DNA from 2 places in the Mycobacterium sp. IS-1556 genome. Region 2 is predicted to be linked to the other one. Evidence: predicted binding sites of a transcription regulator. Region 2 holds the regulator's gene; the other holds the start of a gene.
What was found. Region 2 encodes LexA, which represses DNA repair genes until DNA is damaged. Its sites were predicted from a motif close to CGAACANNTGTTCG; they were not measured.
Positions count from the first base shown of each region.

Region 1: the regulator LexA is predicted to act here: its motif matches at 8,390-8,403, upstream of AU187_RS00395 (HNH endonuclease signature motif containing protein).

Region 1 is NZ_LQIM01000001.1:75,789-90,695, forward strand. Features, by position in the region: gene AU187_RS00365 (hypothetical protein) at 1-753, opposite strand, end outside; gene AU187_RS00370 (serine/threonine-protein kinase) at 1,032-3,128, shown strand; gene AU187_RS00375 (cutinase family protein) at 3,125-3,778, opposite strand; gene ligD (non-homologous end-joining DNA ligase) at 3,894-4,946, opposite strand; gene AU187_RS00385 (ATP-dependent DNA ligase) at 4,948-6,045, opposite strand; gene AU187_RS00390 (DUF899 domain-containing protein) at 6,088-6,852, opposite strand; gene AU187_RS00395 (HNH endonuclease signature motif containing protein) at 6,998-8,386, opposite strand; gene AU187_RS00400 (ATP-dependent DNA ligase) at 8,496-9,560, shown strand; gene AU187_RS00405 (hypothetical protein) at 9,618-10,043, shown strand; gene AU187_RS00410 (MFS transporter) at 10,044-11,432, opposite strand; gene gluQRS (tRNA glutamyl-Q(34) synthetase GluQRS) at 11,615-12,484, shown strand; gene AU187_RS00420 (acetyl-CoA hydrolase/transferase family protein) at 12,576-13,895, opposite strand; gene tgt (tRNA guanosine(34) transglycosylase Tgt) at 13,905-14,907, opposite strand, start outside.
Region 2 is NZ_LQIM01000012.1:320,738-335,644, forward strand. Features, by position in the region: gene sthA (Si-specific NAD(P)(+) transhydrogenase) at 1-1,153, shown strand, start outside; gene AU187_RS10925 (proteasome assembly chaperone family protein) at 1,340-2,338, shown strand; gene AU187_RS10930 (alpha/beta fold hydrolase) at 2,404-3,426, shown strand; gene AU187_RS10935 (PhzF family phenazine biosynthesis protein) at 3,485-4,171, shown strand; gene nrdR (transcriptional regulator NrdR) at 4,191-4,661, opposite strand; gene AU187_RS10945 (LysM peptidoglycan-binding domain-containing protein) at 4,821-5,273, opposite strand; gene lexA (transcriptional repressor LexA) at 5,493-6,185, shown strand; gene AU187_RS10955 (LGFP repeat-containing protein) at 6,182-8,263, opposite strand; gene mbp1 (microaggregate-binding protein 1) at 8,874-9,134, shown strand; gene hflX (GTPase HflX) at 9,198-10,643, opposite strand; gene dapF (diaminopimelate epimerase) at 10,689-11,561, opposite strand; gene miaA (tRNA (adenosine(37)-N6)-dimethylallyltransferase MiaA) at 11,566-12,474, opposite strand; gene AU187_RS10980 (class III extradiol ring-cleavage dioxygenase family protein) at 12,471-13,151, opposite strand; gene AU187_RS10985 (DMT family transporter) at 13,162-14,049, opposite strand; gene AU187_RS10990 (DUF349 domain-containing protein) at 14,209-14,907, shown strand, end outside.

The sequences.
Region 1 (14,907 bases), on a different contig from region 2:
CAGGTCGGCGGTGGCCTTCGTCGCCAGCCGTGCAGCCAGGTCGTAGTTGTTGATCGGCGGATTGGTGCCGGGCACGAGCATCATGCCGCGGGGGGTGTCCCACGAGTCCTTGTTCAGCGTCGAGTGGCACTCGACGAAGCCGGGCGGCGGACCACCGGGCGGGCAGCCGCCGAGCGGGTCGTGGTGGTCGCCTCCGAAGGCGTAGAACCCGGTGTGCAGCCCGGGAGGCAGGCTCGCCGGATCGCATGTCGGCATCAGCGGTGGCGGCATCCGATCGAGCTGGCCGACGGCGATGTTGTCCTCGACCCAGTTCGAATGGGAGTAGAAGTCCTGCAGAGCGTGGGCCAGGCCGCCGAATGCGGCGCGGGCTCCGGGCCCGTCGACGAGGTCGCTGCCACCGGGACCGGCGGGCTGCGCGCCGTTGAGGATGAGCGGAGTGAAGAAGTTCCACGCTTCCTGGGTTCTGGCGCAGATGTCGGCGGGGTCCTTTGCGTTGTCGATGTGGCGGAACTCGTCGGCGAAGAATGCGTCGCTGCCTACCACGCCGGCGCCCGGCGGTGGGCCGACGAGGATCTGGCCCATGGTGGCTTCGTCGACTCCCAGCGGCGCCAGTGCGTCGCGGGTGATGCGGTCATGGTTCTGGATCTGGAACGCCTGCGCCGTCGGCGCCGCCGACGCGCAGACAAGGGCAAAAGCGGCGGCCAACACGACAACGATCGACGAGCGCGGCTTGGGTTGGTGTGACGAGTTCATCGACTGTCCCCTTTGACCTGGTGACCCCCGAGTGGTCAGATCGTCGAATTGTTTCAGCCGAAAGTTGCGAGCATTCCGAAAACTGCAAAAACAGCAAATTTTGGTGCAAATGCGAACCATGCGCGCCGGACCTGGCCCGCGGCGCGTGGCATTTCCACGGCGCCTGAGCGGTGGGTGTACAGGTAGAGCAACCCTTCCAAGAGCGAACGAGCAGCCCCCGACCGGCTTATGGTGATGACTGTGAATCCGCTGGTACGCAGCTGTCCGCGGGAGGCGTAGTGGACGGAGCGCCGTTCGGCCGATACCGGTTGGTCGAGTTGTTGGGCCGCGGCGGCATGGGCGAGGTCTGGAAGGCATTCGACACGGCCACACAGCGTGTGGTCGCGGTGAAGGTGCTGCCGGCGCATCTCGCCGCCGACCCGGTGTTCGAACAGCGCTTCCGGCACGAGGCTTTCGCGGCCGCAGGGCTGACCAATCCCCACGTGGTGCCGATTCACAACTTCGGCGAGATCGAAGGTCGCCTGTATGTCGACATGCGGCTGATCGATGGCCAGGATCTCGAACATCTGCTTGCCCGCGGCCCATTGGAGCCGGAACGGGCGGTGAAGATCATCGCCCAGATTGCCTCGGCGCTCCATGCTGCGCATCGAATCGGGCTCGTGCATCGCGACGTCAAACCCTCGAACATCCTCGTCGCCGAAGATGATTTCTCGTATCTGATCGATTTCGGGATTGCACGTGCGACGGGCGACACCAAGTTGACCGCCACCGGCAACGTGGTCGGCACATGGCCATACATGGCGCCCGAGCGGTTCACCACCGGCCAAACCGACACCCGCGCGGACGTCTATGCGTTGACGTGCGTGTTGTATGAGTGCCTCACGTCCAGCCGCCCCTTCCCCGGCAACAGCGTCGAACAGCAGATCGCGGGTCACCTGACGACTCCGCCACCGCGACCGTCGATCTCGCGGCCGGAGGTGACGCCGGAGTTGGATGCCGTGATCGCGGCCGGTATGGCAAAAGACCCTGAGGAACGCTACGGAACGACCGTCGAACTGGCCCAAGCGGCAAGCAAGGCCATCACCGATCCCGCCGTCTCCACCCAACCGGCACAACCACATTCAGCGCCGACAGCCGCAGGACCCGCCCCGTCCGCGCCCACCGCAGCTGCCAGTACGGCTCAGGCGGGGCAAGCCTGGGCGGCGACCCAAGCTCGTCCGCAGGAGCAGCAGGCCGATGCACCCGCGGCCCCCACACAGGCCGGGCCACCCGAACATGTGAAGAAAGCGTGGGCGCCAACCCATGCCGCGCCTGCTGCGCATGACGAACAGGCTTACGCGGCGACTCAGGCGCCGCCTGCCGATTCGGTCAGCCAGGCCGAAACGCCGCCTCCCGGCGGCCCTTCGGACCGGACACCCGACGAAGACGGGTCGCTGCCCTGGTGGCGACGGACCGCGATCGTCGTGCCCATCAGCGTGATTCTGATCATCGCCGCCGCGGCCACCATCCTCACCGTGATCAGCGACGACGGCGCCGACCGACCCGTCGCACAGTCGCCGGATGCACCTCTCGACGGGACGTTCGCCGTCGAATTCGGCTCGCCGACAAAGCCCAACGGCGAGCCCTATCAGAACGCGCAGGGCGGCAACGAGAAATGGGTGATCCGATCGGCGTGCCGCGACGGCGGGTGTGTCGCGTCGGCGACAAAGGTCAACGGTTCACGCACAACAACGTCGACTCTGGTGCTCGACGAGATCGACGGCCGTTGGGAGGCCGTCAACGCGAAACAGGGCACGTGCCAGGGCGCCGAGCCGGTCGAACTCTGGGAGGTCTTCTCGCTGCAGTCTCAGCCCGACGGAAGCCTGGAGGGCGAATTCGTCCTCCGGTCGACCAGCGGAAGCTGCGCGAGTAACCAGCCGGTGACCTTTACCCGCACCGGTGACCCCGAGGCCGGCGCGTCGGTCGCCGACCCGGCAAGTCAGCCGGCGCGCGTCGCGTCCCCAGCGCAGTCCTTGCACGGCCGCTATCAGGAAGTCGACACGTATGTCGACGGAAACCGTAGCGCCGAAGTGAGTTTCGACATCCAGACGTACTGCCTGCGCAGCGGTCAGCGGTGCCTGAGTTACTGGTTGAACCCCAACGACGTCAAAGTCCTGGCGTTCGAACAGAACCAGTGGACGCTGACCAACACCTCGACGGACTCCCAGTGCAAGAACGGTGCGCCCGCTCACCGCGAAATCAGCCTGAGCTACCCGCTGCCGCAGCCGCCGCAAGATCCGATCACCCTGCTCACCGGACGCGGGCACTACACCGTCACGGGCGGTTGCCCCTTCAACAGCGATTTCGAATCACGCGTCCAGCGCACCGGAGACTAGAGGAGACCGGCGACGAAAGTTGCTGCCTGATCGGTCATTCCGGGTACGTACTGATGGTGCGCGGCCCGGTTGTCCATATCGCCCTCGCCGCAGATCGGGTCGTTGGCGTTGCACAAGTCGATGGTCCTGCCGCCGTAGACCGGGCTGAGCGCGTTCAGCGGGCCGACGACCTTGGCCAGTGGGTTGCCGAACACCGCGACGGCGGCCACATGGTCGGCGGCTTGCGGAGGCAGCGGCGCGGCAACGGCGCCGAGATCCAGGCCGGGCACGGCCTCCAGGCCCGGTATCGCACCCAATCCGGGGATGGCTCCCAGACCGGGAGTCACGCCGAGCATCAGGTCGATGACGGCCGCGCCCTGCGAGAAGCCGCCGAGCACCAACCGGGTGGCCGGGCAGTTCGCGGTCATGTATCCGACGTGACCGTTCGCGTCTGCGGCGCCCTCGGCGGCTCGCAGGAAGTTCATGGTGGCGGCGTAGTTGACCGCGTACTGGCCGACCGATCGGCCGCCCACTTTCGAGCGCAACGAGTCGATGAACGCCTGTCCCACGCCGCCCACACCGGGCGGGTCACCCGTCCCGCGCGCAAACACCACCTCGATGTCGGGACAGGATTGAGCCCCCGCGGAGGGGATGCCGACCGGCGCGCTCAATACAGCGACCGCCGTCAGGCCGGCTACGCAGACCCGTATGGCGATGTGAATTGATGACCATCTGCTGGCGATTTGTCGATGCTAAGAGCACATCGCGGCCGATGGCGCGTTTTCGTCAGTCGGGTTTCACCGGGTTACCGTCGGCGTCCCAGTTGGATGCGACCTTCTTGCTGGGCTGCACGCGCGGCGGCTCGCCGGGCATCTTCGGGTAGTTCGGCGGATACGGCAGGTCACCCAGTCCCCGCTCCTCGTCGGCTTTCACCATCTTCAACAGTGGTTCGAGCGATTGCGCATCGCTGTCGATGTCGGCCCACGGATCGGGCCGTCCCGCAACGAAATCCGGCACCGTCGAGATCGTGAAGTCATCGGGCTCGGCGGTGCGCAATTCGTCCCACGTCAAAGGTGTCGACACGGTGGCGATCGAAGTCTTGCGCGCCGAATACGCCGAGGCGAACGTGCGGTCCCTGGCGTTCTGGTTGTAGTCGATGAAGATGCGCGTACCCCGCTCTTCCTTCCACCACGAAGTGGTGACCGCATCGGGTGCACGGCGCTCGACCTCGCGGGCCAGCGCGATGCCTGCACGACGCACCGCGATGAAGTCCCAGTCGGTTCTGATTCGCAGGAAGACATGTACGCCTCGGCCGCCCGAGGTCTTCGGATAGCCGACCAGACCCAACTCGTCGAGCAGCGGTTTGAGCACGTCCACCGCGACCGAACTGGCGTCACCGAAATCCGTCCCGGGCTGCGGGTCCAGGTCGATGCGCAGCTCATCGGGATGCTCGGTGTCCGGGCACCGCACCTGCCACGGGTGCAGCGTGATCGTGCCCATCTGTGCCGCCCATGCGATCGCTGATGGGTGGGTCACCTTGAGCGCATCGGCGGTGCGGCCGGACGGGAAGGTGACCTGGCACGTCTGCAGGTAGTCGGGATGCTTCTGCGGCACCCGCTTCTGGTAGATCTCCTCGCCGTCGATGCCGTCGGGGAAACGCTGCAGATGCGTGGGCCGGTCTCGTAACAGCATCACCATCCGGTCAGCCACCGACAGGTAATACTCGAAGAGCTTGCCCTTGGTGCCCGCCTTGCCGAGTTTCGGGAAGTAGGGCTTGTCGCGATTGGTCAGCCGGACCTGGACGCCGTCGACGTCGATTTCCTCAGCAGCCGTTGCCATTTCAGGACTCCAGAACGTCGTACAGGTCGTAGTTCAGCGGTACCTCGAGCTGGTCGAAGGTGCAGCTCTTGGGATCCCGGTCCGGCCGCCAGCGCCGGAACTTCACCGCATGCCGGAAACGCCGGCCGGGTCCTGATGTCGCCGGCGACCCGGCTCCGTCCACGGTGTTGCCTTCCATCTGGTCGTAGGCCACCTCGCACACCTTCTCCGGCCGGATCGGAATCCACCGCTTGTCGGCGGCCGAGTTCCACCGGCTGGGATCCCCTTCACGCATCTCGTCGCCCTCACGCAGCGGCTCCAGTTCGGCGAGCAGCTTGAGCCGGTCCTTCGCGGTGAAAGAGGCCGCGCCACCGACCATCTGCAGTTCGCCGTCGTCGCGATACAGGCCCAGCAGTATCGACCCGATGCCCTCGCCGCTCTTGTGGATGCGGTACCCGATCGCCACGCAGTCGGCGTCGCGGGCGTGCTTGACCTTCACCATCTCCCGCTTGCCCGGCAGGTATGGACCGTCGAGGCGCTTGGCGATCACACCGTCGAGCCCGGCGCCCTCGAACTCCTCCAACCATCGGGCGCCGAGTTCGGGATCCTCGGTGGTGCGGGTGACGTGACACTGTGACTCCCGAACAGCTAGCCGATCGGTCACCGCATCGAGCAGCGCCTCGCGGCGGACCCGGAAAGGTTCCTTCATCAGCGCCGTGTCGCCGGTGGCAAGCGCATCGAAACCGATGAAGTGGGCCGGCGTCTGCTCGGACAGCATCTTGATCCGGCTGCCGGCGGGGTGGATACGCTGACTCAGCGACTCCCAGTCCAGCCGGATGCGGCCGCCGATCTCGCGAGGCACGACGATCTCACCGTCGAGCACACAGCGCGTCGCCAGTTCCTCGCGCACCGACTCGAGGACCTCGGGAAAGTAGCGGCCCAGGTCCTTACCGCTGCGGGACAGCAGCACCACCTTGTCGCCGTCGCGGAACACCAGCGCGCGGAAGCCGTCCCACTTGGGCTCGAAGGACCACACGCCCGCTTCGGGTGGCACCTTGGCCTGGGCCTTGGCCAGCATCGGTTCGAGCGGCGGCAGTACCGGAAGGTCCACCCGGCCCATTATTGCGTCCACGGCAATTGAGACCGACGACACCGGGCAATGTCATCGGCGGTCATTGCCGCCGGAGACTATGTCGCCGTAGTTGTCGTGCAGGCGCCACCATTCATACGGGGGACCCTGCGGTCTGCCTGGCGGGACATCCTGCCAATCTTCTTGTCGGCCGAGCGGTGTGATGTCGAGGAACGACCAGACCGGACCGATCTCCTCGATGCCGCGCCCGTTGATGAAATAGGTGCGGAAGACGCGATCGCGGTCGCGGATGAAGACGTTGAGCCCGAACATCTCCGCGACACCGAAGTCCTGAGAGAACTCGTCGCCGACAAGGGTGAAGAAGGGAATCTGCTCCCAACCCATCCGCGCTTGAAGCCCTCTGATGCGCTCCTGCGGGGCCGCGGTGACAAACACCAGACTCGTGTCACGGGCAGCCAGGTGCGCTGGATGGATCACGGTGTCGGCGAAAAGCGAGCAGCCCGAGCACGCCCCGTCCGGCCAGTTCTCAACATCAGGGGCATAGAAGAAGCGGTAGACGATCAGCTGACGCCGCCCGGCGAACAAGCCCAGGAGGTCGACTTCGCCGTCAGGCCCGACGAAGCGGTAGTCGTTGCGCACGGGGGTCATGGGTAGCCGCCGACGCTTTGCAGCGAGGCGATCCCGCGCCTTCATCAACGCCTTCTCTTCTTCCAACAGATCTTCACGGGCGGCCTGCCATTCGTCATGCGAGACGATTTCCGGCAGCGCGATTTCGTCCTGCTGCATCGATGGTGACGGAATGCCGGGACCTTCCTGCTTCGTCATGGTGTCGTCCATCCGTTCGCGATCCGTTCCGGCGCCCGATGCACTGCAACATGCCCGCTGTCCATACTCAGGTAGACCCGCCAAACCGGGCTAAGTCATCGGGGCACCAGCAGCCGCCAAATGGCTCACTTTCAAGATGCCTCGGAGCCATTCGCGTCTACTCGGCGTCTCCGTCGGCAGTCTCGTCGTCTCCGTCGTCGGGGATGAGGTAGCGCTGGGGGTGGTGGAAGTTGTTGACGCGGGCTTGGCCGGTGTCCAGTTGTGGTGGGGGCAGCCATTCGGTGCGGCCGTCTTTGCGTTTTCGGGTGCGCCACCCGCCGGGTTTGACCCGCCGATTGTCGGGCCCACAGGCCAACGTCAGATCGGTGATATCTGTCTTACCGTCATCAGCCCAGTCCGCGACCGCGTGATGCACCTGGCAGTGATAGGCCGGCGCAGTACATCCCGGCCGGGTACAGCCGCGGTCTTTGGCGTAGAGCACCAGCCGTTGTCCGGGGGTGGCCAGGCGTTTGGCCCGCCCCAGATACAGCGGTTCTTCAGTGTGCTCGTCGAAGACCGCCAGATAGTGATAGGCCGCCGAGGCTTGACGGATCACCTCACTCATCGGCACCAAGCTGCCCCCGCCGGTGACGCCGTGACCGGTTCCGGATTGCAACTCCCGCAGCGTGGTGGTGATGACCATCGTGGCCGGCAACCCGTTATGGCTACCCAGCGTCCCCGACGCCAACAACGCCCGGCACATCGCACTCAACGCATCATGATTGCGCTGCCCGACCGTCCGCGTATCGGACGACACCGCTTCGGGTGAGGGTTCGCCGTCCACACACGGCTTCTCGTCGGCGGGGTTGTTCATCCCCGGCGCGGCCGCATTGGCGAGAACGGCTTCCAACGCCGCGCCGGTCGTCGGATCGAGCAACCCGCGCACTTCGCGCATCCCATCGGCGCGCTGGCGCCCCAACCGCAGCCAGCGCTGACGCGCGCGCTCCTCGTCGGAGAAATCCCCGTCCGGATGCAGATAGGCGGCCAGACGCTCACAGGCCTCGCGCAACTCCTCCGGGGTGAGCTTGGCAGCGATATCGGCCAGCTGCGCTTCGGCGGCCTCGCGCACGTCAAAGGGCACCGACACCGGTATCTGCTTGGCGAAGAACTTCCCAATGATGCGCACATGCTCGACACCGATCTGCCCGCGCGCCTGCGCAGCAGCAGTCCGGGCCAGCACCGGCTCCAACTGCTCCCCGGTCATCGCCCGCCGCGGCGCCAACTCGCGCGCCTGTCGCACCCGACGGTTCGCATCGGTCTTCGAGATCCGCAACAACACGGTCAATGCCGAGGCCACGCTAGGCGCACCCAACTCGGCGATCGGCGTGCGCTCGAGCTCGGCGACCAACCGGTGCCCCACCGCGGCCTGCGCGCGGGTGAACGTCTCCCACTGCGCGGCCACCGCGAACTGCTCGGCGGTGCTCAACGACTCGAACGACTCGGCCAGCAACCCGGTCAACTCGCGGCTCATCACCGCGATCCGCTCACCGATCCGTTCGAACGACATACCCGAACGCTAGTTCGAACCACTGACAACTCGGCTCTGTTTGTGACTGATGAAACCACTGTGGCACAAGGGATTACGCTGCCGCAGGGCTCGCTGCGACAATGGCGGGATGCACCTGCCCGTGATGCCTCCGGTGTCGCCGATGCTGGCCAAACCGGTCACGTCGATTCCCGCCGACGCCTCCTACGAACCGAAATGGGATGGCTTCCGGACCATCTGCTTTCGTGACGGCGACGAGGTCGAGTTGGGCAGTCGCAACGAGCGTCCGATGACCCGCTACTTCCCCGAGGTCGTCGACGCAGCCAAGGCTGAACTACCCGATCGCTGCGTCATCGACGGCGAGATCATCATCGCTACCGACCGCGGCCTGGATTTCGAGGCGCTTCAGCTACGCCTGCATCCCGCCGCCAGCCGGGTGCGCATGCTTGCCGAGCAGATCCCGGCATCGTTCATCGCGTTCGACCTGCTCGCGCTCGGCGATGACGACTACACCGGCCGGCCGTTCAGCGAGCGGCGCGCCGCGCTCATCGACGCGCTCACCGACGCCGGGCCGTCGTTCCACGTCACCCCGGCGACCACCGACCTGGCCACCGCCGAGCGCTGGTTCGACGAGTTCGAGGGCGCGGGCCTCGACGGCATCATCGCCAAGCCGTTGGAACTGACCTATCAGCCGGACAAGCGAGTGATGTTCAAGATCAAGCACGAACGCACCGCCGACTGTGTGGTCGCCGGCTACCGGGTGCACAAGTCCGGCGAGGATGCGATCGGTTCGCTGCTGCTCGGGCTGTACAAGGACGATGGAACGCTCGCATCCGTCGGCGTCATCGGCGCTTTCCCGATGGCCCGGCGCCGCGAGCTGTTCACCGAATTACAGCCGCTGGTAACGACATTCGCCGATCACCCATGGAACTGGGCCGCACACATGGCCGGCGACCGCACGCCCCGCCGCAACGAGGGTTCACGCTGGAACGCCGGCAAGGACCTGTCGTTCGTCCCGCTGCGACCCGAACTGGTCGTCGAGGTGCGCTACGACCACATGGAAGGCGAAAGATTCCGCCACACCGCACAATTCAATCGCTGGCGGCCCGACCGGGACCCTCGGTCGTGCACCTACGAACAACTCGAGCAACCTGTCACCTTCAAGCTCGGTGACATCGTCCCCGGGCTGGGCTGAGGAAGTACTTTCGTCGGAAGGCGTATCTTCGCGTCCCGAACGTGTGATGCTGCCTGCATGATGCTCACACGCGCGACGGCAGCAGCGGCCGCAATCGCCGGCGTCGCGATCGGATTGGCAAGCCCCGCATGGGCGGACGGACGCCTCGAGGGCAACTACCGATTCGTCAACGGCGCAACGTCCAACACGTGGGCGATCACCACGCAATGCAACCCCGAAGGCTTTTGCGCCGGGACGGTGTCGAGTTCCACAGGCATGATCGCCCATATCAGCCGGGCGGCCGACGGGCCGTGGATCGTCGAGCGCCACGACGTCCCGAACGGCTGGACGTGTCCCGACGGTAGTACCGGGCCGGGGGATCTGTCGTACGCGTTCGACCCCGCCAGCCTGGCGGGCACCGCCACCTACACGTCGAAACCCGGGGCCTGCAACGATCCCAACGCGAGCCGGCACGAGAACCCGATCAGCTTGCAGCCGCTGTAGTCAGCCGCGGCTGCCCTCGAGCTCGTAATCCAACTGCGGCGGCGCTTCGGGCGTGCCGGGTATCTCGGTGCCGTTGATCGGGCACCGCGCGGTCTCCGGCATTTTGAGCAGTGCGATCGCGCCGACGACGCAGGCGGCCATCATGTAGTACGCCGGCACGAGGTTGTGGCCCGTCGCGTTGACCAGCCAGTCGTTGACCGCCGGCGCGGTACCACCGAAGATCGCGGTCGACACGTTGTACGCGATCGCGAAACCGGCATAGCGCACCTGCGTCGGGAACATCGCCGGGAAGGTGGCCGAGATCGTCGCCAGCTGCGGAACGTAGAGCAACCCCAGCACGGCGAAGCCGATGACGGCTCCGACCGCGCCGGTCGACATCAGCATGAACATCGGGATACCCGCGACGAACAGCCCGATAAGGGAGACCCACCAGATCGGCTTGCGCCCGATCCTGTCCGACGCCAGGCCGGCGAACGGCAGGAACACCATCATCGAGAGCATGCCGATGATCGGGACGACCAACGACATGTCGGTGGACAGGCCGATCGACTGCTCCAGATAGGTGGGCATGTAGGTGAGCAGCGTGTAGTTGACGACGTTGAGCGCGACGACCAGACCGCCCAGCCGCAGGATCGGGCCCCAGTATTGGACCAGGAGATCCTTGAACTCGCCGCCGACGTCGCGCTCTCGTTCGCCCGACTTCGCCAACTCCTTGAACACCGGCGTCTCGTCCAGTCTGGTGCGCAGATACAGCCCGATCAGGCCGAGCGGCGCGGCGAGCAGAAACGGCAGCCGCCAGCCCCATACGTTCATCTGGTCGTCGGTGAGCACCAGCGAGAATCCGAGCATGAACAGCGCGCCCACCGAGAAGCCCGACAAGGTGCCGAATTCGAGGAAACTGCCGAGCATTCCCCGACGACGGGTCGGCGCGTATTCCGCCATGAAGGTCGCGGCCCCGCCGTACTCTCCACCGGTGGAGAAGCCCTGGATCATCCGCAAGATCACCATGAGCGCGGGGGCCCAGAGCCCGATCACGGCATAGCTGGGAACGAGCCCGACGCACAGCGTTGCGCCGGCCATCACCAGGATCGTGATGGCGAGGACCCGCCGTCGACCGAGTCGGTCGCCGAGCGGCCCCCAGACGAATCCGCCGAGCGGCCGGACCAGGAACGAGACGGCGAACGTCATCAGCGCCAGCAGCGTCGCCGTGGCTCCGTCGCCCGGAAAGATGGCCGCGGAGATGTAGGAGACGCCGTAGGCGTAGAGGCCGTAGTCGAACCACTCGGTGAAGTTGCCGACGGCCGACGCCGCGATGGCTTTTTTCACCTGGCCCGGCGGCGACTCCTGCTCGGGCTCGTGCTGCGGGTTGCTGGAGCCTTCGGGGTGCACGCGCGTGCCTCCTCGCGTCCGTCGGGCACGGCCCCCGGGACGCCTAGGCACGGCGAGCGCCGGCGGAGGGCCGTGTTTCTCGGTGCACGAGCAAAGTACCAGCGCTTCAGGCGAGTACCCCGGATCGCCTCGCGGCAGGCGCCGTTGATCGACGGCATGCGCCGAATGGCTAGATTTCGGTGGTGAGCGCTGGCAGGTTCGCCCCGAGCCCCTCTGCCGACCTGCACATCGGCAACCTGCGCACCGCGGTCCTCGCGTGGTTGTTCGCCCGGTCCTCCGGCCGCCGGTTCCTGATCCGCGTCGACGACCTCGACGACCGCACCTCGACCGAGATCGGCCGGCGGCAACTCGCCGACCTCGCCGCGATCGGGTTGACGTGGGACGCCGTCGAGTGGCAGTCCGAGCAGCCCGACCGCTACTCCTCGGCGATCGAGGAGCTGACGAGCCGCGGACTGCTGTACGAATGCTATTGCAGCCGAAGGGATATCGCGCAAGCGCCGCGGGCACCGCATGCACCCCAGGGCGCCTACCCGGGAACCTGCCGCGACCTCACCGACGCCGAGCGCGCGGCGCGCCGGGACGAGATCGGACGGGCGCCCGCGTTACGGCTGCGCACCGACGCGATCGTGCACACCATCCACGACCTGTTGCACGGCGACTACACCGGCATCGTCGACGATTTCGTGGTCCGCCGGGGCGATGGCGTGCCCGCGTACAACCTCGCGGTCGTCGTCGACGACGCGGCACAGGGCATCGACCAGGTGGTGCGCGGCGACGACCTCCTACCTTCCTCGCCGCGCCAGGCGTACCTGGCGCGGATGCTCGGATTTCCGGAGCCGACGTACGCCCACGTCGCGCTGGTGCTCAACGAGGACGGCGCCCGGCTGGCCAAGCGCGACGGCGCCGTGACCCTCGCCGAGATCGGCGTCCAGCGCGCGCTCGCGCAGATCAGCGCGTCGTTGGGCTGGCAGGCCCGCGACCTCGAGGGCATGCTGGCCGATTTCGACCCGGCCGAACTGCCCCGCCGGCCATGGATCTACCCGGTCACTTGACCGGCGCGAGCGACCGTGTTTGCACCGCCATCGGCGGCGCGTCGTTGTACAAGCGCGGTCGCTCGCGGGGTTTAGGGGTCACTCGCGCCGACTAAATGACGGGTGAGCGGCCCTTCGCAGCGCGCTCGGCAGCCGCAAGCAGGTCGTCGCGGAACAGCGGATGTGCGATCGCGGCGAGCGCCTCACCGCGTTCGCGGACCGTCTTGCCCTCCAATTCGGCAGCGCCGTACTCGGTGACGATCACGTCGACGTGGTGTCGCGGTGTCGTGATCACCGCGCCCGGACCGAACCACGGCACGATCCGCGACTGCGGTTCGCCGTCCTTCTCGAACGTCGAAGGCAGGCAGATCAGCGAGCGGTCCGACAGCTCGAGACCTGCACCGGCGACGAAGTCCTCGGCGCCGCCGACTCCGCTGAACTGGTTGCCGCCGATCGTGTCGGCGACGACCTGGCCCTGAATGTCGATCGCGAGCGCACCGTTGATCGACACCATGTCGTTGTTGGCCCCGATCACACCGGGCGCGTTGACGATCTCCACGGGCAGGAATGCGACGTCGCGGTTGCCGTCGAGCCAGGCGTACAGTTCCGCCGACCCGAATGCGAACGTCGTCACGCTGACACCGTCGTAGATGCCCTTGCCGGTGTTGGTGACCTTGCCCGCGCGATGCAGTTTCATGCAGCCGTCGGTGAACATCTCGCTGTGCAAACCGTATTCGCCACCGTCGCCCTCGGCCAGCAGGGTCGCGATCTGGCTGGGAATCGAACCGATACCGGTCTGCAGGGTCGCACCGGAGGTGATGAACTCGACCGCGTGGCGCGCGATCGCCGTGTCGGCCTCGGTGGGCGCCGCGTCACCGCCCGGTAGTGCAAGCGGCGCATCGGTCGATTGCACGAGGATGTCGATCTCGTCGACGTGCAGCGCGTGCCGGTGGTCATCGAGCCCGAATGTCCGCGGGTAGGCGGTTGACACCTCGACGATCAGCAGCCGCTCGGGATCGCTTCCGGCACGGCGCAATTCGTTGACCGTGCCGCCCGCGTGCAGGGACAACGAGCACCACCCGTCGGCGTCGGGCGGGGCGGCGACGGTCGTCATCACGCGCGGCGACTGTTGCTCGAGCAGCGGCCCGAACCGGCGGAAGTCCGCGGGTGCGAACTCGACATTGGCACCCGCGTCCCGCAGGGCCCGCTCGAGCGGACCGAAGAACCCCGACAGGTAATGGACGCCCGGACGGGCGAACAGCTCCGTACCGACCGCGAGCAACGCGCCGTACACCCCCAGATCCGTCCAGTCCTCGCGCTCACCGAGCGCCCGCAGGACCGCCGGCGGCTGGCCGGGTCCGAGCGGTATCCCCAGGGCGTCGTCGGTCGCGAGCCGCGCGGCGGCCTGCTCGGCGGTGAGCTCGGTTGGCATGGCGTGAAACTACCGCGTGCGCGTCGAGTAGTACCGGCCCAGCACGTCGGCGCGCAGCTCCTCGAACTCGCCCGCGTCGATCGCCGCGCGCATCCGGTCGACGAGGCGCACCACGAACCGCTCGTTGTGGATGGTGCACAGCGTCGCCGAGAGGATCTCCTTGGCCTTGAACAGGTGATGCAGATAAGCCCTGGTGTAGTGGGCGCAGGTGTAGCAGTCGCAGTCCGCGTCGATCGGTGTGAAGTCGCGCCGGAACCGTGCGTTGGTGATGTTGAAGCGGCCGGTGGTCGAGTAGAGCGCGGCGTTGCGCGCGACGCGCGACGGCGATACGCAGTCGAACGTGTCGGCGCCGGCGGCCACCGCGTCGAACAGGTCGTCGGGCTCGCTGATGCCCAACAGATGGCGCGGCTTGTCGACGGGCAGTTCCTCGCAGACCCAGCCGACGATGGTGGCCAGGTTCTGCTTCTCCAGTGCCCCGCCGATGCCGTAGCCGTCGAACCCGATCGACACCAGCCCGCGGGTCGCCTGCCGGCGCAGGTCTTCGTACTGCGCGCCCTGCACCACACCGAACAGCGCCTGCCGCGGCCTGTCCGGGCGAAGGGTCGACAGCCGCTCATGTTCGGCCAGGCAGCGCACCGCCCACTCGTGGGTGCGCTGCACCGACCGCTCCTGGTAGCCGCGGGTGTTGACCAGCGTGGTCAGTTCGTCGAACGCGAAGATGATGTCGGCGCCGAGTTGATGCTGGATGCCGATCGACACTTCGGGGGTGAACCGGTGGGTCGAGCCGTCGAGATGCGACCGGAACGTCACCCCGTCGTCGTCGACGTTGGCCAACCGCTCCTTGCCCTCGGCGATGATGTCGTCGGCCTGCACGCGTTCGGTATCCATCGCCAGCACCTTGCGGAACCCGGCGCCCAGCGACAGCACCTGGAACCCGCCGCTGTCGGTGAACGTCGGCCCCGACCAGTTCATGAACGCGCCCACCCCGCCGGCCTCGTCGACGATGTCCGCG
Region 2 (14,907 bases):
TGCGCGCACGGCGCACGTGATCGGCAAGGAGCAGGACGTCGTCCGCTCGCAGTTGATACGCAACCGCATCGACCTCTTCCAGGGCCACGGCCGGTTCATCGATCCGCACACCGTGCTGGTCGAGGAACCCACCCGCGGTGAGCGCACCACGGTCAGCGGCGAATACGTCGTGATCGCCACCGGCACCAAACCGGCCCGGCCGGCCGGCGTCGAGTTCGACGAGGACCGCGTGCTCGACTCCGACGGGATCCTTGACCTCAAGTCGCTGCCCGCGACGATGGTCGTGGTCGGCGCGGGGGTGATCGGGATCGAGTACGCGTCGATGTTCGCCGCGCTCGGCACCAAGGTCACCGTGGTGGAAAAGCGCGACACCATGCTGGATTTCTGCGACCCGGAGATCGTGGAAGCGCTCAAGTTCCACCTGCGCGACTTGGCGGTGACGTTCCGGTTCGGCGAGGAGGTGACGGCCGTGGACGTCGGCGCGGCGGGCACCGTCACCACGCTCGCCAGCGGCAAGCAGATCCCCGCCGAGACCGTGATGTACTCGGCAGGCAGGCAGGGCCAGACCGAACACCTCGACCTGGCCAACGCGGGCCTGGAAACCGACGCGCGCGGCCGCATCGACGTCGACAGCAACTACCAGACAAAGGTCGACCACGTCTATGCCGTCGGCGACGTGATCGGCTTTCCGGCGTTGGCCGCCACCTCGATGGACCAGGGCAGGCTCGCGGCCTACCACGCGTTCGGCGAGCCCGCCAAGGGCATGACCGATCTGCAGCCGATCGGCATCTATTCGATTCCGGAGGTGTCCTATGTCGGCGCCACCGAGGTCGAGTTGACCCGCAACGCGATCCCGTACGAAGTCGGGGTGTCGCGCTACCGGGAGTTGGCCAGGGGCCAGATCGCCGGTGACTCCTACGGCATGCTCAAGCTGCTGGTCTCGACCGACGACCTGAAGCTGCTCGGCGTGCACATCTTCGGCACCAGCGCCACCGAGATGGTGCACATCGGTCAGGCCGTCATGGGCTGCGGGGGCACCGTCGAGTACCTTGTCGACGCTGTGTTCAACTACCCCACCTTCTCCGAGGCCTACAAAGTCGCCGCGCTGGACGTGATGAACAAGCTGCGGGCGCTCAACCAGTTCCGCACCTAGCCGCGCGACGATCAAGCGGCGAGGGACGAGCCGCGTTGAGGAGTGCGGCCATCGGATACACCGGCAAACAATTCGCTGGATCGGGCGTGGGATGACCGGCAACGGGAACGCAACGTGCGCGAGACTAGTTGTCACAGGTACGGAGGCACTCACTGTCTTGGCACCACCGCGAGGAGGCGAGGTTCGATGGCTGACCGCCCAGAACACCCTGGTAACCCCGACCAGCACTACCAGCCGGAACAATCCGGCATGTATGAGCTGGAGTTCCCCGCACCCCAACTGTCCTCGACGGATGGCCGCGGCCCGGTGCTCATCCATGCCCTGGAGGGGTTCTCCGACGCCGGACACGCCATCCGGTTGGCCGCCCAGCACCTCAAAGACAGGCTCGACACCGAGCTGGTGGCGTCGTTCGCGATCGACGAGCTGCTGGATTACCGATCCCGACGTCCGTTGATGACCTTCAAGACCGACCACTTCACGCACTACGAGGACCCCGAACTCAACCTGTACGCGATGCGCGACAGCGTCGGCACCCCCTTCCTGCTTCTCGCCGGGCTGGAACCCGACCTGCGCTGGGAGCGGTTCATCACCGCCGTTCGGCTACTGGCCGAACGGCTCGACGTCCGCCGGGTCGTCGGACTGGGCACCATCCCGATGGCCGTGCCGCACACCCGACCCATCACCATGACCGCGCACTCCAGCGACAAGGAGCTCATCGCCGACCACCAGCCGTGGGTGGGAGAAGTACAGGTCCCCGCCAGCGTGTCGAATCTGCTCGAGTTCCGGATGTCGCAGCACGGACACGAAGCCGTCGGGTTCACCGTGCACGTACCGCACTACCTCGCGCAGACCGACTACCCCGCCGCGGCAGAGGCGTTGCTCGCCGAGGTGGCCAGGAACGCTTCGCTGGAGATCCCACTGGAGGCACTGGTGGCGGCGGGTGCCGAAGTGCTGGCCAAGATCAACGAGCAGGTCGAACAGAGCCCCGAGGTCGCGCAGGTGGTGGCCGCCCTCGAGCGCCAGTACGACGCCTTCGTCGCCGCCCAGGAGAACCGGTCGCTGCTGGCCAGCGACGAGGACCTGCCCAGCGGCGAAGAACTCGGCGCGGAGTTCGAACGGTTCCTCGCCCAGCAGGCCGAGAAGAAGTCCAGGGATCCGTTCCAGGACGGCGACGACGCCGGTTGACCACGTCGCTCGACAATCAGCGTCAATAATTAGCGCGTCTCGCGAACGCCAGCTAAGTTGGCGCAATGGCCGCGCGAAAGCCGAACCTCCGCCCGGTACGGGAACTGACGCCGATCCTGCAGTACCGCACCATCCACGGCTATCGCCGGGCGTACCGCGTGGCGGGTTCGGGCCCCGCGATCCTGCTGATCCACGGCATCGGCGACAACTCCACCACCTGGAATGCGGTGCAGGCGAAGCTCGCCCAGCGGTTCACCGTCATCGCGCCCGACCTTCTGGGCCACGGAAAATCCGACAAACCGCGCGCGGATTACTCGGTCGCCGCCTACGCCAACGGGATGCGCGACCTGATGAGCGTCCTGGACATCGACCGGGTCACGGTAATCGGTCATTCCCTCGGTGGCGGGGTGGCCATGCAGTTCGCCTACCAGTTCCCGCAACTGGTCGACCGGCTCATCCTGGTCGGAGCGGGCGGGGTCACCAGGGACGTCAACATCGCGCTGCGCTTTGCTTCGCTGCCGATGGGCAGTGAGGCACTGGCGCTGCTACGACTGCCGCTGGTGCTGCCGACACTGCAGGTGGTGGGCCGCGTCGCCGGCGGGGTGTTCGGATCCACCGGCCTGGGCCGCGACCTGCCCCAGGTGTTGCGCATTCTCAATGACCTGCCCGAACCGACTGCGTCTTCGGCGTTCGCCCGCACACTGCGTGCCGTCGTGGACTGGCGCGGTCAGGTCGTGACCATGCTGGACCGCTGCTACCTGACGCAATCGGTTCCGGTGCAATTGATCTGGGGCAGCGGTGACGCCGTGATCCCGGTAAGTCACGCCCGGATGGCACACGCCGCGATGCCCGGTTCGCGGTTGGAAATCTTCGAGGGTTCCGGCCATTTCCCGTTCCACGACGACCCTGACCGTTTTGTCGAGGTGGTGGAGAAGTTCATCGACGGCACCGAACCAGCGGTCTACGACCAGGAGTACCTACGCGGGCTGTTACGGGCGGGCGTCGACCAGGGCACGATCTCCGGCTCGGTCGACACCCGGGTCGCGGTGCTCGACGCGATCGGCGCCGACGAGCGCAGCGCCACCTGACCGCCGGACCGACCGCGGCCTCGCCGCTGCGATGCCACTAAGAAGTAGCATCGGCCCCATGGCTATCGACGTGAGCGTGCTGCGCGTCTTCACCGACCCTGACGGCAACTACGGAAACCCGCTCGGCGTCATCGACGCCAGCGTCGTCGACCCGGACGCCCGCCAACGGATAGCGACCCAATTGGGTTACAGCGAAACGGTATTCATCGATTTGCCGACAGCCGGCACCAGCACGGCGCACGCCCACATCCACACGCCGGCCGTCGAACTGCCGTTCGCGGGACATCCCACCGTCGGCGCGGCCTGGTGGCTTCGCGAACGAGGCACGCCAATTCACACGCTGAGGGTTCACGCCGGCATTGTGCAGGTGTCCTACACCGACGACCTCACCTCGGTCAGGGCGCGAGCGGAGTGGGCGCCGGAATTCGCCGTCCACGACGTCGCCTCCGTCGACGACCTCCTCGCTGCCGACCCGGCCGATTACCCGGACGACGTCAACCACTACCTGTGGACGTGGGTCGACCGGGAACAGGGGATGGTGCGGGCGCGGATGTTCGCCACCGACCTCGGCGTGCCCGAGGACGAGGCCACCGGCTCCGCCGCCGTCCGGATCACCGACTATCTGAGCCGCGACCTCACGATCGTGCAAGGGAAGGGTTCGCACATCCACACCGAGTGGAGCCCCGATGGCTGGGTGCGCGTCGCGGGCCGCGTCGTCAGCGACGGCGTCAAGCAGATCGATTGAGTTTCGCCCCTGCGGCTGCTCAGCTGGCGGTCGGCTGCGGTGAATCGCGATGCGCGCGCAGCGCCTCGATTTCGCGCTCGAAGTCTTCCGCCGAGGTGAACCCCCGGTACACCGAGGCGAAGCGCAGGTACGCCACTTCGTCGAGGTCACGCAGCGGGCCCAGGATGGCCAGGCCCACGTCGTGGCTCGGCACCTCGGGCGAACCGGCGGCGCGCACAGTGTCCTCGACCTGCTGCGCCAGCAGGTTCAGCGCATCGTCGTCGACCTGGCGGCCCTGGCACGCTCGACGTACGCCCTTGACCACCTTCTCGCGGCTGAACGGCTCGGTGACACCGCTGCGTTTGACGACCGCCAACACCGCGGTCTCCACCGTGGTGAACCGTCTTCCGCATTCGGGGCAGGAGCGCCGCCGCCGGATCGCCTGACCTTCGTCGGTTTCACGCGAGTCGACCACTCGTGAATCGGGGTGACGGCAGAACGGACAATGCATCACCGCTCCTTCGCCGCGCCAACAAACGACCAACTCGAACCTCTCCGAGCGTACCTGCGGCACGCTCCTGAAACCCGTGACCGGGGTGATCGGCACGTAGGCCGACGATCTGTCGGTGAACACGATTGCGCGCCAGGCGTTCCACGAGCCGGCCGGCGATCAGCCGACCGGGGCGATGAGCGTCTGCCCCGCATCCAGCGCAGCCGAGTCGAGCTGGTTGAGCTCGCGAATCCGGTCCGCCACCTGACCCACCGGGGCGTCGGGCGCCACCCGCTGCGCCACCTGGTGCAGGCTCTCGCCGCTCTGCACCTGGACCACTGCGAGCCGATCGGGAACGGCTTCCGCGCCGGCGCCGACCACCCCGCCGAACTGTGCCACCAGGCCGAGCCAAACCGTGATCCCGGCGGCCACCAGCGCCAGGAGCACCGTGGTGCCCGGGGTGATGGGCCGCCGGCGGTGCGAGGCGCGCGACATCAGCACGCCGGTACCGCGGTACCGGACCGATGCTCCGCGGGGCCTGCCGGGCCGCGGGCCCCGCCGGGCGTCGGTGGGCCTGATACGGGGCCTGACCACCGGCGGGCCCTGAAATTCCCTGGTGTCGAGAGTCGTCATCGTGATGCCTTCCGGTCCGCTGCTTTCGCTCCTGTGTTCGAACATACTCGCTCATGCGTTCGAGCGATAGAACATGTGATCGAACTGTTGCCAACGATAAAACAGGCCACCGACAAAAAATTTGGGTCCGCTTTCGGGGGGCTCAAGTGGGCTCAAATGGTCCGACACACCTCGAACACATGTTTGATTAATCGCGTGCCGCGGGTTACATTCGGCGTCATGGATTCCAGCAGCGGTACTTCGGACGGCGCCGGCGGGGGGCGGGCACTCGATGGCCTAACCGAACGCCAGCGCACCATTCTCGACGTGATCCGGACATCGGTCACCACACGCGGCTATCCCCCGAGCATCAGGGAGATCGGCAACGCAGTCGGGCTGACTTCGACGTCGTCGGTGGCGCATCAACTGCGCACCCTGGAACGGAAGGGTTACCTGCGGCGTGACCCCAACCGACCGCGCGCCGTCGACGTGCGTGCTGCCGACGAGGCAGTGACCGCCATCGTCGCCACCGAGGTCGCGGGCTCCGACGCGCTACCGGAGCCGACGTTCGTGCCTGTGCTCGGACGGATTGCCGCCGGCGGGCCGATCCTCGCCGAAGAGGCTGTCGAGGACGTCTTTCCGCTGCCGCGCGAGCTGGTGGGTGAGGGCTCGCTCTTCCTACTCAAAGTCGTCGGCGACTCGATGGTCGACGCGGCGATCTGCGACGGCGATTGGGTGGTCGTGCGTCAGCAGAACGTCGCAGACAACGGCGACATCGTGGCCGCGATGATCGACGGCGAGGCCACCGTGAAGACGTTCAAGCGCACCCGCGGCCAAGTGTGGCTGATGCCGCACAACCCGGCCTTCGATCCGATCCCGGGTAACGACGCCGCGGTTCTCGGCAAGGTCGTCACCGTCATCCGGAAGATCTAGTCGGCTTTGACGAACCCGTTCGTGCGCGCGAATTCCTCGCTGGAGAACCAAATCTCGGCGCGCACCTCGTCGTAGTCGGCGGTGCCCGGCAGCCAGTACCGGCCGGACTGGGTGTCGGCCTTGATCGGGTATCCCTGCGGCGCCTCATCGGAACCGCCGACCGGTAGGCGGAATGCGGGACTCGGCACTTCCGGTTCGTCGACGATGATCTTGGCGTGACGGCCGGTGTCGGTCAGTGGATCCCGTTGGAAGCGTTCGGGTTCGGACTCAGGTTCGACTGGTTCGGCGAACGTATCGTGTCCGGCGGAAGGCTCGTCATCGATCGGTCCGTCGATCGGTTCGCCGGTCGTATCGCGCTCGACGACCGTCGGCGGTATCAGCGTCGGGGCTGTATCGACGTTGTCGGGATTCTCCTCCGGCTCGCCAGCGCCCTCGCCGAGACCCTCGCCAAGGCCATCGTCGACGCCCTCGGCGGCGTGGCCCGGCGCTGCCGCCTCGTCGCCGCGTTGCGGCGCCCCCCAGGGGTCGAAGGACGAGCCGGCAGACTCCCCCGATGGTGCGAGCGCCCCAAGCCCCTCGCTGGCATACCGGTCGCCGAACATCGCCGCGGAGTAGTCGCCGCCGCTGGATGCCTGCTCCCCGGCGCCCGCCGTGCTGTAGACCGGCTCGCCGTCGGCGCCGTACCGGCCGTAGTCCTCGTCGAAGCCGGGATGATCGTCGGCGCCGTGGCGGCGGTTACGCATGGCCGCGAACGCCACCAGGGCGAGGAGCACGAGCACCGGCACGATCGCCAGCAGCCACCACCAACTCCACTCGAACCAGCCGTTGTCGCCGGCGGAGTCCGAGGCCTGCGGCGCGCCCGGTGTTTCGGGGGTCTGCTGGGCGGGCACCTCGAGGCCGGCCAACCCGGCCGCCAGATTGGCCGGCTCGGTGCTGAACTCGCCGGTCGACCGGTCCCAGGAGATCACCCCGCCGCTGAACCGCTGGGTGACGACGTCGCCCTTCTCGGTCTGGTCGGCCACCGGTGCGCCGAGCTTGCCCTCGGCGCCGTCGAGCTTGTCCCAGGCTGCGCTCATCGCGCCGCGCACCAGGACCGCGCCATGATCCGGCGTCCAGAAGATCACCGGCTTGTCTTCGGCGGCGAACCTCGCCACGCGACTTGCGGTGGGCAGTCCTCCGTCGGCCTCGCTGGACACCGGGAACCCGAGCTCCCCCTCGGGCCCACCGAGGCTTTCGTACTTGGCGAGAACCTGACCGGTGACCACCCTCGCGCCGGTGGCCGGACTGTAGAAGATCTTGCCGCCGGCGAAGTTCTGCCCGAGGCCGTCCTCGCCGATCTGATAAGGCGGTCCTTCCGCGGCGCCGAGCGGTCCCAGCGGTCCGCCGGCAGCGCGGCGGGCCGCATTGATCTGCGCAGTCGGATCGTCCGGCACCTGCAGATCGGTCAACTGCTCGGCCAGTTCGGGCGGCACGGTGGTGAACGTCTTGTCGCGGGTGTTGTAGGTCAGCTCGCCGCCGGTGAACTTCTGGGAGATGAGATCTCCGCGGTAGGTCTCGTCGCCGGCGGGCACTCCCAACGCTCCCGTCGAGCCGCCCAACTTGTCCCACGCGGCGTTGATCGGGCCACGCACCACCCGCGCGCCGGTCTCCTGCGTCCAGAAGATCACCGGCTTGTCGCTGGCGCTGAACGTGGAGTTGAAGCTGCCCGGAGCGCGTCCGGGCCCGTCGTCGATGGTGGGGAAACCCAAGTCGCTGTCCGCGGGCCCACCGAGCGATTCGTACTTCTCCAGGATGGCGCCGCGCATGTAGTGGGCGCCGGTCTCGGGCGTGAAGAACATCTTGCCGCCGGCGAAGTTCTGCGCGAAGCCCTTACCCGCCGGATACACATCGCCCTGTTTGGGTCCCAGCGGGTCGCCGTCGCCGCCGCTGGCTTCCCAGGCCGCCGTGATGGCCGCATTGGCGGCATCGGATTCCGGCGTCGCGCCGGCCACCGGCGCCAAGAGCAGGGCGACGGCTGCGAGCAGACCTATCGCCATCCGGCCCCACACCGTCGTGCCTCGGCTGTTCTGCCCGATCATTCGTCCTCCCTGGTCGGCACGAAATTTCGCTCGAAGATTTCGCGCCCGTCAACTGTGTTGTCAGCAGACGTCAATAACCAACGAACACGCCGATCTTGGAAAGAAAATACCCGCCAATCCCCCGTTCGCTGTGGATAACCCCGCCGTGCCGCTCGGATTTGTCTGGAAACAACCCCAAGCCCGAGGCCGATGACTTTGCCCATGCGCCACCGTCTGCGAACCCCAAACAGTTTGCGCGTGTGCACCGTTGGAGCCTCGTGCCACGCGATATCACGGATATACCCGTAGCCAGCGCGCAATTGCGAGTCCCCCGATGATCATTTCCGCGTGCATTTCCGACGAATACGATTTCGTCCACGGCGCTGAGCCCATCTGATCGACATCGTCCCTCCGCCGGCGGCTGATCGCCGACACAGCGAGCCGAACAGATCGGCTGCGACGGAAGGATCTCGATCAGCCCAATCAGAGCTCGTTCTGGCGCGCAGTACCCGACAGCGGAATGGTTCGACATCCAGCGACCAAAGGAGTGTGACCTAGCCCACTCTTCGTTTGCCGGACAACGCGCTCAGGGAACCCCTGGGCCACTACCGAACCGAAGGGGAGGAACACCGTGTCCGACAAGAACAACAGTGGGCCAGAAGAAGCCGTCAAGGGTGTCGTCGAAGGCGTGAAAGGCAAGGCCAAAGAGGTCCTCGGTGCCGTCGCGGGCCGCGACGACCTGTACCGCGAGGGTCAGGCGCAGCAGGACAAGGCAGACGCGCAGCGCAACGCCGCTCAGAAGGAAGCCGAAGCCGAGAGCGCCCGCGCCGCCGCGAAGACCGCCGAGAAGCGTCAAGAGGCCGAGCAGCGGCCATCGGGCGAGCGCGACTAGTTCGGACCACAGGAAAGGCGCAGAGGGGCAATCCCTCTGCGCCTCTTCGCTTGTGGGGACGGTTTAGAACGTCGCGTAGTCGCGCAGGGCGGCGGCCAGCGGGACCGGCACCCGGGCCTTGATCCGAGTGCCCTCAGCGGTGTGCTCGGTGGCGTCGACCCGCCCGTCGGCGTGCACCCGGTTCACCAGATCCCCTCGGTCGTACGGGATCGTCACGTCGACCATCGCGTCCGTCGGCGTGATCAATTCCGCCATCCGCTGCTGCAGCCGATCCAGCCCGTCACCGGTGCGGGCAGAAACGAACACGGCATCAGGCAGGGCGCGGCGCAACTGTGCCAGAGTGAGACCGTCGGCGGCGTCGATCTTGTTGACCACCAACAGTTCCGGTGCCGGGGCGCCGTCGTGGTCGGCCTCGCTCGATGTCGCCGCCGGAGCGGCTCCCATGACGTCGTTGACCACTTCGCGCACCGCATTGATCTGGGCCAGCGGGTTGGCGTCGGACCCGTCGACGACATGCACCAGCAGATCGGCGTCGACGACCTCTTCCAACGTGGAGCGGAACGCCTCCACCAGCTGGGTCGGCAGGTGGCGCACGAATCCGACCGTGTCGGTCAGCACGAACGGCCTGCCATCGGCGAATTCGCCTCGGCGCGTTGTCGGTTCGAGGGTGGCGAACAACGCGTTCTCGACCAGGACCCCCGCGCCGGTCAGCGCGTTGAGCAGACTCGACTTGCCCGCGTTGGTGTATCCGACGATGGCGATCGACGGGACCTCGCTGCGGCGCCTGCCACTGCGCTGCGTATCGCGGATCTTCTTCATGTCCTTGATGTCTCGGCGCAGTTTGGCCATCCGCTCGCGGATGCGGCGACGGTCGGTCTCGATCTTGGTCTCACCGGGACCGCGGGTACCCACGCCGCCGCCGGCTCCGCCGGCGCGACCGCCGGCCTGTCGCGACATCGACTCGCCCCAGCCGCGCAGCCTGGGCAACATGTACTCCATCTGCGCCAGCGTGACCTGCGCTTTGCCTTCCCGGCTGGTCGCGTGCTGGGCGAAGATGTCGAGGATGAGCGCCGTGCGGTCGATCACCTTGACCTTGACCGCCTTCTCCAACGCCGTCAGCTGGGCGGGGCTGAGTTCACCGTCACAAATGACGGTGTCCGCGCCGGTCGCGAGCACGATCTCGCGCAGTTCGGCGGCCTTCCCCGAGCCGATGTAGGTGGAGGCGTCCGGTTTGTCCCGTCGCTGAATCAGTCCTTCGAGCACCTCCGAGCCGGCGGTCTCGGCGAGCGCGGCCAGTTCGGCCAGGCTGGCCTCGGCGTCGGCAGAGCTGCCTTCGGTCCAAACCCCTACCAGCACAACGCGTTCCAAGCGCAGTTGGCGATACTCGACCTCGGAGACATCGGCGAGTTCGGTCGACAGACCGGCCACGCGGCGCAGCGCCGTGCGGTCTTCGAGGGCCAGCTCGCCCGCGCTCGGGGTGTCGCGGATCGGGAAATCGGGATACGTCATGGGCGAATAGAGATTCGCACGGAGATCACTTTTCATGCACCCCAATTAACGTTGCGCAACGCTCCACCATTCCTCGGACAGCTCGCCGTGCGCCACCAGAATCGACGGGCCACGCAGGTAACTGCTGGCCTCGGTGATGGTGACGCAGACCTCGCCGCCCGGAATCCGCACGTCGAGGGTGCCGGTGGTGACACCGGAGAACGCCAGCGCCGCGACCGCGGCCGCGACGGTGCCGGTACCGCATGACCGGGTCTCCCCGACGCCGCGCTCGTGCACCCGCATGGACACCGCACCGTCGTGGGGCGCCGTCAGGACCTCGATGTTCACGCCCTCGGGGAACTGCGCATCGTCGAACGACACCGGCGCTGCAACATCGAGCGCGAGCAACTCTTCGAGCGTCATGTCCGGGTCCACGCACGCCAGGTGCGGGTTGCCGACGTCCACCGCCAGGCCGGCGAACGGCCGTCCGCCGACGATCGCCTCGCCGCCACCCAACTGGTTCACCTTGCCCATCTCGACGGTGACGTCGGCGGTCGTCGTGTCCCAGTCGTGCAGCACCACCGGCCGCGGGCCAGCCAGCGAGCCGACCACGAACTCATCGGTGGGCTCCAAGCCGGTGGCACGCAGGTAATGGGCGAACACCCGCACGCCGTTGCCGCACATCTGGGCGATCGAGCCGTCGGCGTTGCGGTAGTCCATGTACCAGTGCTCGGCCTCGACGCCCTCGGGCAGCTGTTCGAACAGCCCGGCTCGCCGGGCCGCTTCGGCGGTGGTCACCCGCAGCACACCGTCGGCGCCCAGCCCGCGGCGCCGGTCGCACAGTGCGGCCACCACTTCCGGAGACAGCTTCAACTCGAAGTCGATGTCGGGGAGCAGCACGAAGTCGTTCTGCGTGCCGTGTCCCTTGGCGAACTTCACGTGTTCAGGGTACGTCGCGCCACACCCGCAGCGTGTCCTCGACCAGATCCGATGCGGCGCCGTCGAGCCAGGTGATTCGGTGGTCGCGGCGGAACCACGACCGCTGCCGCCGGACGTAGCGTCGGGTGCCGACGAACGTCGGTTCCCGGGCGGCGGTGCCGTCGCCACCGGCGTCGAGGTCGGCGAGCACCTGTGCATAACCCAGCGCCCGTGAGGCGGTGACACCCTCGCGCAGTCCGCGAGCGAGCAGTGTTTGCACCTCGTCGACGAGCCCGTCGGCGAACATCTTGTCGGTCCGTTTTGCCAACCGGTCGTCCAGAGACGTTGTCTCCCAATCGAGCCCGATTATCGCGGTGTCCCAGCGCGGGGTGCCGATCGGCGGGAACGACGCCGCGAACGGCTGGCCGGTCAGTTCGACGACCTCGAGCGCGCGCACGATGCGACGCGCGTCGGTGGGCATGATGGCCGCGGCGGCGTCGGCGTCGACCCGCGCCAGCTCCTCATGCAGCGCGCTCACCCCGACCTCGGCGAGCCGCTGCTCCCACCGGGCGCGCACCGCCGGGTCGGTGGCCGGGAAGGTCCAGTCGTCGAGCAGCGACTGGACGTACATCATCGAGCCGCCGACCACCACCGGCACGGCACCGCGATTCCCGATCGCCTCGACGTCGGCGGCGGCCGCCTGCTGGTAACGAGCGACGCTGGCCGTTTCCGTCACGTCCAGCACGTCGAGTTGGTGGTGCGGGATGCCGCGACGCTCGTCGACCGTCAGCTTCGCGGTGCCGATGTCCATGCCGCGGTACATCTGCATCGCGTCCGCATTGACGATCTCGCCGCCGAGCCGCTCGGCGACGGCCAACGCCAGCGCCGACTTGCCGGTGCCGGTCGAGCCGACGATCGCGATCGGCCGGTTCACGGCTGCCAGACGCCGGCGAAATACCCGACGCCGTAGGGCGCGCCGCGGTAGAGCTCCTTGGCCGACCGCGGTTCAGCCAGGCCGGCGAGCACCTGGTAGGCCACTCGGCCGACGACGTTGCCGGGCAGCCGGGCCAGTGCCGCGGCGTCGCCAGTCGCCAACGCCTCGTCCAGCTCGGCCTGCACGGAGACGGATTCGGGGTCGAAACCGCCGGGCGCGGACTGGGTCAAAGTGGTCAGCCCGTCGGCGACGACCAGCACCCCGATGGCGTCGGCGGCCTCGTCGATCTCGGCCCGCAACCGCCTGCCGCGGGCCAGTGCGGTGTCGGCGTCGTGCGCGTCGGAGTAGACCCGCACGTCGGCGCGGGCGTCGGCGCGCGCCGCACCGCGCACCCAACCGGTGATCAACGCGCACAACGGCAGTGCGGCCGGGTCTCCGTCGGCGCCGGGCGACAACGAGACCCGCAGATCGACGCCGTAGCCGGCGAACGTGCCGACACGGTGGGCACCGATGTCGGCGTCGGTGTGCCCTACCCCGACGGCGATCCAGCGCGGCGGCAGCCCGGCGACCGCCGTGAACACGGCGTCGCGAAGATCGGCCAGCTCAGGGGCGGCCCCCGCGGCCAGTTCGGGCACCATGACCGGTGGCGACGGGACGATCGCGATCGCGCTCAGCACGCCGTCCACGCTAATGCGGGGCGACGGCCCGGTCCGCGCTGACCGCCTCGCCACGGGCCAGCGCGGCGGTCGCCACGACCATCACCGTCACGGCCGCGATCAACGTCAGCCAACCCGCCTCCCCCGGCCGCAGCGCCTCTCCCAGCACGACGACCCCGAGCACCGACGCGACCATCGGTTCGGCGACCGTCATCGTCGGCAGCGACGCGGTCAGCGACCCCGCCCGGAAGGACGCCTGCTGCCATGCCGTCCCGGTGAGGGCGACCAGCGCCCACACGTACAACTCGGGCGTGCGCAGCAGCTCCCACAGCCCGTCGTCGAGCCGGTCCACCACGCCCTTGGTCAGCACCGCGAACAGGCCCCACAGCGCCCCGGACGCCAGCGCGAGCAACACCGCGCTCACGGGGCCCTTCCAGATGCTGGCGCCGATCACGCACAGCACCAGCGCCGGACCCAGCACGGCGACCACCGCCGCCCACGTCTCCCACGAGGCGCGGGAGTGGCCCGCGGTCGGGTTGCCCACAGTCACGATCACCGCGACCGAAGCCGCCAGCAGCACGGCCCAGGTCCACTCCCAGCGCGTCACCCGGCGCCGCTCCTGCCGGGCGTGGATCGGCAGCGCGAACAGCAGCGACGTGACCAGCAGCGCCTGCACGAGCAAAACCGAACCGAGGCCCAGCGCCGCAGCCTGCAATGCGAACCCGCCGGCCGCGACGGCGCTACCGAGCCACCACCGCCGATCGCGAAGCAGCCGTGCGAACAGCGCCATGTGGCTGACCGATTCGTCGGTGACCTCCTGGGCCTGGCGCAGGTGAATCACATCGCCGATCGCGACGAACAACGCCGCGCCGAGCGCGAGCAGAGCAGCGAGGTCCGCCTCCCCGTTCAGTCCGGTCATCGCAGTGCTCTCGCCACAGCCGCTGAGCTTAGGCAAGTCCTGGCGAAACCCGTGCGCATGCGTCGCGGCGACCTGTTTGAATAGCGTTCGACAGCGATCAGGCGCCGCGGTGCGCGGCAGGTGCGCGGTGGTCCGCGCGGAGGGCACGAGGATAGGGACATGACGACCAGCGAGCCAGGAGGCCAGTCCTCCTCGCCCAAACCCGCTCCCCGGCCCGGTCCGCCGCGTCCCGTCCCCCGGCCAGGGCGCCCCGCGCCGACGGTGGCCGCGCCGCCGTCCAGCGATCCGCACCGGTTCGGCCGCGTCGACCCCGACGGCACGGTGTGGCTCATCACCGGCTCAGGTGAGCGGGTCATCGGATCCTGGCAGGCCGGCGACACCGAGGCGGCGTTCGCGCACTTCGGTAGGCGCTTCGACGATCTGCACACCGAGGTGGCGCTGATGGAACGCCGGTTGGAGTCCGGCACCGGCGACGCCCGCAAGATCAAGGCGGCCGCCCAGGCGCTGGCCGAGACACTGCCGACCGCTCATGTGCTCGGCGACGTCGACGCGATCGCCGCCCGACTGCAGGCGATCATCGCCCACGCCGACGAGACCGCGCAGGCCGACAAAGCGCGCCGCGAGGAGCACCGCGCCGCCCAGACCGCCCGCAAGGAGGCATTGGCCGCCGAGGCCGAGGACCTCGCCGCCAACGCCACCCAATGGAAGGTCGCCGGCGACCGGCTGCGCGAGATTCTCGACGAGTGGCGCACAATAAGCGGATTGGACCGCAAGACCGACGACGCGCTGTGGAAGCGTTACTCGGCCGCGCGCGAGCAGTTCAACCGAAGGCGCGGTTCGCATTTCGCCGAACTCGAC